DNA from 2 places in the Pseudoalteromonas sp. SWXJZ94C genome. Region 2 is predicted to be linked to the other one. Evidence: predicted binding sites of a transcription regulator. Region 2 holds the regulator's gene; the other holds the start of a gene.
What was found. The regulator MetJ, encoded in region 2, represses methionine synthesis genes. The targets are predictions, from matches to a motif close to TAGACGTCTAGACGTCTA.
Positions count from the first base shown of each region.

Region 1: the regulator MetJ is predicted to act here: its motif matches at 1,666-1,683, upstream of metK (methionine adenosyltransferase).

Region 1 covers NZ_JADYXF010000016.1:64,092-67,529, reverse strand. The annotation lists gene I6F65_RS08880 (hypothetical protein) at 1-249, opposite strand, end outside; gene metK (methionine adenosyltransferase) at 413-1,564, opposite strand; gene tkt (transketolase) at 1,868-3,438, shown strand, end outside.
Region 2 covers NZ_JADYXF010000037.1:25,472-28,909, reverse strand. The annotation lists gene metB (cystathionine gamma-synthase) at 48-1,247, opposite strand; gene metJ (met regulon transcriptional regulator MetJ) at 1,447-1,767, shown strand; gene I6F65_RS15595 (malic enzyme-like NAD(P)-binding protein) at 1,853-3,094, opposite strand.

The sequences.
Region 1 (3,438 bases), on a different contig from region 2:
TTGCTCGGTATTTGTGCTTGATGCACTAGAGATAGCTTGAAGCTTACTTTTTATGCCAAGACCAACAAGTAATTTTGCTTGTTTTAATGCTTTGTCTTTATTGCTTGGTGCAAATAAGGGTTTACCTTTAAAAAAAAGCGTTACTTTTTCTTCTGAGGTTTTTAGCCGTTGCGCTAAAGTTGTGCATGCTGTTTTTGCATCAATGTCATCTGCAAGCCCTGCAAATATAACGCGAAAATTGTCGGTCATTTAACTATCTCTCAAGCTTTATAATGAAATGAGTATATACCTAAAGTACAAAAGAATTCGAGGTTGATTTTATAGTTATTTTATTTACGAACAATACTACAAATAAACTCCAGATGTAAAAACGGCCCTAAAAAGGGCCGTTTTATATTATTACATTATTGGCTTAAAGGCCAGCAGCTACGCGAAGTGCGTCTGCTTTATCTGTACGTTCCCAAGGGAACTCGTCGCGACCAAAGTGACCGTAAGCCGCTGTAGGAAGGTAGATAGGGCGCTCTAAATCAAGCATTTGAATTAAGCCGTAAGGGCGTAAGTCAAAATGTTCACGAATAAGCTCAATTAAACTGCTTTCTTCTAGCTTGCTTGTACCAAACGTTTCAACGCTGATAGAAGTAGGCTCTGCAACACCAATTGCGTAAGAAACTTGTAGCTCACACTTGTCAGCAAGACCAGCAGCAACAATGTTTTTAGCAACGTAACGTGCAGCGTATGCCGCAGAACGGTCAACTTTTGATGGATCTTTACCAGAGAAAGCACCACCACCGTGACGAGCCATACCACCGTATGTATCTACAATGATTTTACGACCAGTTAAACCACAGTCACCCATTGGTCCACCAATAACAAAGCGACCTGTTGGGTTAATGAAAAACTTAGTTGCACTTGTAATAAGTTCTGCAGGAAGTACCGGCTTAATGATTGTTTCCATCACAGCTTCTACTAAATCTTTTTGCGAAATGTCTTCGCTGTGCTGAGTAGAAAGTACAACAGCATCAATACCTACTGGCTTGCCGTTTTCGTATGCAAAAGTAACTTGAGATTTTGCATCTGGGCGTAACCAGTTAAGCTCGCCGCTTTTACGTACTTGCGCTTGGCGCTGTACTAAACGATGTGAGTAAGTAATTGGGGCAGGCATTAGTACTTCTGTTTCGTTACATGCGTAACCAAACATTAAGCCTTGGTCGCCAGCGCCTTGTTCTTCTGGGCTAGTACGGTCAACACCTTGGTTAATGTCTGGAGACTGTTTACCAATAGTGTTTAAAATAGCACATGAATCGGCATCAAAGCCCATGTCTGAATTTGTGTAGCCAATGTCACGAATTGTTTTACGTGTAATTTCTTCGATATCAACCCATGCGCTAGTAGTGATTTCACCACCAACCATAACCATACCGGTTTTCACGTAAGTTTCACACGCTACGCGAGCCTGAGAGTCTTGCTCTAGGATTGCATCAAGTACCGCATCAGAGATTTGATCGGCGATTTTATCCGGATGACCTTCAGAAACTGATTCAGAAGTAAATAAATGTTTTGCCATTGTATTTCTGCTCACAAATATTGCGCTTCACAAATGTCGGTATTAGCGCTAAAAAATTAAGGGGCGTATTTTATCGAAAACAAAACTAATTGCATAGTGTTTTTACGCCTAGACGTCTAAATAAAATTACTAATGTCGTTCTGGTCTCAAAAAAAATTCATAATGCTCCCTTTTCTGGGGTTTTTAATTGCACACCGCCCCCACATTAAGTAAGAATGGATGTATAGCAGTATCCAAGATATTTGGTTACATAAACGATTACATAAATACCCGCGCAAATACACATATAAGGTAGGAGAATTCATGCCATCTCGCAAAGAACTTGCAAATGCTATTCGCGTCTTGTCAATGGACGCAGTACAAAAGGCCAAATCTGGTCACCCTGGAGCCCCTATGGGCATGGCTGATATCGCAGAAGTATTATGGCGCGATTATCTAAAGCATAACCCAACAAATCCAGAGTGGGCTGACCGAGATCGATTTATATTATCGAACGGCCACGGTTCAATGCTTATATATTCTCTATTGCACCTAAGTGGTTATGATTTACCACTAGACGAAATTAAAAACTTCCGTCAAATGCATTCTAAAACACCAGGTCATCCAGAATATGGTTATGCACCAGGAATCGAAACTACTACGGGTCCATTAGGTCAAGGGATCACAAATGCCGTAGGTATGGCAATTGCCGAAAAAGCACTTGCTGCACAGTTTAACCGTGAAGGTCACGATATTGTTGATCACTTTACCTATGCATTTATGGGCGATGGCTGCCTTATGGAAGGTATTTCTCATGAAGCAGGTTCACTTGCAGGCACATTAGGTCTGGGTAAACTTGTTGCATTTTGGGATGACAACGGTATCTCTATCGATGGTGAAGTAGAAGGTTGGTTTACCGATGATACGCCAGCTCGCTTTAAAGCGTACGGTTGGCATGTAGTTAGTGGTGTTGATGGCCACGACAGCGACGCTGTAAGTGCTGCAATTGCAGAGGCTAAAAGCGTTACCGATAAGCCATCACTTATTTGTTGTAAAACAATTATTGGTTACGGTTCACCTAATAAGTCAGGTAGCCACGATTGTCATGGCGCACCACTAGGTGATGACGAAATTAAAGCATCTCGCGAATTTTTAGGTTGGACTGGCGATGCTTTCGAAATTCCTGATGATATTTACGCACAATGGGATAGCAAAGAAAAAGGTCAACAGCTTGAATCAAGCTGGGACGAAAAGTTTGCAGCATACGCAAAAGCATACCCAGAGCTTGCAGCTGAATACAAGCGTCGTATTAATAACGAGCTTCCTGGTGATTGGGCTGAAAAATCTCAAGCGTATATTGAGCAATTGCAAGCAAACCCTGCAAATCCTGCTTCTCGTAAAGCGTCACAAAATGCATTAAATGCATTTGGTCCGTTATTACCAGAATTTATGGGTGGCTCAGCCGATTTAGCTGGCTCAAACTTAACAATTTGGGATGGCTCTAAAGGTTTAACACGCGATGATGCAAGCGGTAACTACATTTACTACGGTGTACGTGAGTTTGGTATGTCGGCAATTATGAATGGTATTGCCCTTCATAAAGGCTTTATTCCTTACGGCGCTACGTTCTTAATGTTTGTTGAATATGCAAAAAATGCCGTTCGTATGGCTGCATTAATGAAGCAACCAAGCATTTTTGTATACACGCACGATTCAATTGGTTTAGGTGAAGATGGTCCAACTCACCAACCAGTAGAGCAAATTGCAAGCATGCGTTTAACGCCTAACTTATACAACTGGCGTCCATGTGACCAAGTTGAGTCGGCAATTGCATGGCAACAAGCTATTGAGCGTAAAGATGGTCCTACATCGTTAATCTTTACTCGCCAAGGTCT
Region 2 (3,438 bases):
TACCAAAGTGCAGGATGAGCAGCACTTTGCTTAACGTTACCGTTAGACTACCCAGCACCTTTACCTAGTCGATTGGCATTAAGCTGTTGACCTGGTTTAACAAGGCTAAACACACGCTCCAGATCAGCGAGTAAATCTTGTATATCTTCAATACCAACCGAAATTCGAATCAACGTATCACCAACACCCGCCTCTAAACGTGCTTTTTCCTCCATTGCTGCATGAGTCATTGTCGCAGGGTGACAAATTAAGCTCTCTACCCCGCCAAGTGATTCAGCCAAACTAAAATCATGTAAGCTTGTTAAAAATGCTGCGGCATCGTTTATGTCGCCTTTAATATCAAAACTAACCATGCCACCAAAGCCAAGTTGTTGTGCTTTAGCGAGTGCATGTTGAGGATGCGACTCAAGGCCAGGATAATAAACTTGGCTAACAAATTCAGAGTTTTCAAGATATTTAGCGATTGCTAATGCATTTTCTTGGTGCTGCCTTAGGCGCACGTTCAAAGTACGTAAACCACGCAGTGTTAAATAACTATCAAATGGAGCACCTGTAATACCTATATTATTAGCCCACCAAGCAAGCTCATCACCAAGCTCTTGTGTTGCAGTAATAACAGCGCCGCCCACAACATCGGAATGTCCATTAATATATTTAGTGGTTGAATGCACCACAATATCTACACCAAACTTAATTGGGTTTTGCAGGGCTGGCGACAAGAACGTGTTATCGGCAGCCACTAATGCCCCGCATTGCTTTGCAATATCGGTTACTGCTTTTATGTCAGTTAAACGTAGCACTGGATTACTTGGTGTTTCGATCCAAATTAGTTTTGGTTTAATTGCTAATATTTTTTGAAGACTTTCTGGCTTTGTTAAATCTAAAACTTCAAGCTTTAGCAAGCCACGTTTTTGTAACGAAGTAAATAAACGGTAGCTTCCACCGTAGCAGTCGTGTGGGATCACTAATGTATCATCGTGATTAAGCAGCTGAGTTGCTAAATGCACAGCCGCCATACCTGTGGCTGTAATTATGCCGCGCACTCCACCTTCGAGCTCTGCAAGCGTCTCAGCTAAAATATCGCGATTAGGATTACCACTGCGACCGTAGTCATATGCACGCTTAGTATCGAAGTCGGCAAACGAATAAGTAGTCGATAAATAAATTGGTGCTACCACTGCTCCATGATGTTTATCGGCTTCTACACCGCTACGAACTGCAATGGTTGCTTTGTTTTTTTCGCTCATATTCGTCACCTAATTAATTTGGATGTTTAGACGTCTAAAAGAGTAATTTATTCAATTTAAGAAGTCAAAACATTTAAACCTCTAGATGGCTAAACAACAAGTATTTGACTATCTTTTTTAAATCGATAGAATTTCACGCATATTCACACGCTTTTTATGCCGTGTGAGCAATTAATAATCTGAGGCAACGATACATCTTATGGCTAAATGGAATGGTGAGTATATTCACCCATACGCAGAACACGGTAAAAAATCAGAACAAGTTAAGAAAATTACCGTTTCGATCCCACTAAATGTATTAAAGGTATTAACTGACGAACGTACTCGCCGTCAAATTAATAACCTGCGTCATGCAACAAACAGTGAGTTATTATGTGAAGCGTTTTTACATGCATTTACAGGTCAACCGTTACCTAATGACGACGACCTACGTAAAGATAACGCAGAAAAAGTACCAGAAGAAGTGAAAAAAATAATGCAAGAAATGGGGTTAGAAGTCCCTGTTTTAGATGACGAATAAATAGATAAAGTAAAACAAAAAAACCTCAGTAATTACTGAGGTTTTTTTATGACTAAATTTTACTGTGTAACGCTACTGTATAGGTTTACTGCATATAGTTTTCTGGCAACTCAATTTGCGCTACACCAGATTCAACAGCAGCAAGAGCAACCGCTCTTGCTATGCGTGGTAATAAACGTGGGTCCATTGGTTTTGGAATAATATACTGCGCACCAAATTCTAGCTTATCTACACCAGCGGCTTTTAGCACTTCAACAGGTACAGGCTCTTTTGCAATGCTGCGAATAGCTTCTACTGCTGCTATTTTCATTTCATCGTTAATAGCACTTGCGCGTACATCAAGCGCACCACGAAAAATAAACGGGAAACACAAAACATTATTAACCTGATTTGGATAATCAGAACGCCCTGTCGCCATAATTAAATCATTGCGTGCGCTGTGTGCAAGTGCAGGATCAATTTCAGGATCAGGGTTTGAGCACGCAAACACAACCGGCTTATCTGCCATAAGCTTTAAATCTTCAGCTCCTAATAAATTAGGACCTGATACACCAACGAATACATCTGCATCTGCAATTACATCTTGTAATGTGCGTTTATCTGTATTATTAGCAAATAATTTTTTATACTCATTTAGATCTTCACGGCGAGTATGGATAACTCCTTTGCGGTCCAGCATGTAAATGTGTTCACGCAGTGCGCCACACTTTATTAATAGCTCCATACATGCAACGGCCGCAGCACCAGCACCTAAGCATACAATAGTAGCATCTTCGATTGATTTTTCTTGTACTTCGAGTGCATTTAACATACCCGCAGCGGTAACGATTGCAGTGCCATGTTGATCATCATGAAAAACAGGAATACTACAGCGCTCAATGAGTGCTTTTTCAATTTCAAAACACTCTGGCGCCTTAATATCTTCAAGGTTAATACCACCGAATGTGTCGGCAATATTAGCAACCGTGTTAATAAAATCTTCTGTTGTTTTGTGCTTAACTTCAATATCGATTGAATCTAGACCCGCAAAACGTTTAAATAATAAAGCTTTACCTTCCATTACCGGCTTAGATGCAAGAGGACCTAAATTACCTAACCCTAAAATGGCAGTGCCATTGGTAATTACCGCAACCATATTGCCTTTACCGGTATATTTGTAAGCATTTGCAGGATCAGCGGCAATTTCACGCACAGGTTCGGCAACCCCTGGACTATATGCTAACGCTAAGTCTTGAACCGTTTCAGCTGGCTTAGTTAGCTCAATGCTGATTTTGCCTGGAACGGGATGAGAATGATAATGTAGTGCTTGTTCACGAAAGTCTGACATAACGCGATTGTATCCTGCAATTTAAGTTAAAGTGAGAGGTGTTGTCTGGGTTACGATACCCTTATTATTTTTAAATTCCAAGTAATATCAGATCTATCCTGTTATCTGCTAGATGCATTGATTTTAAGAGGTTTTTTTAAAAAACAGCTAAAACACAGCAACATTTCATGAGCAAAAATTCATCTAAAATATAGTTTTAAAAGCACTTTTAGCGTGTTGTGATTTTTGATGTAGCGCGCAGTTGAGACTTTAATATAAACCATATTAAATGACTTAAATCGTTACTTTTAAAACATTTATCTTCATGTTAGCTGCATTTAACAACGTAGTTAAAATTAGATAAT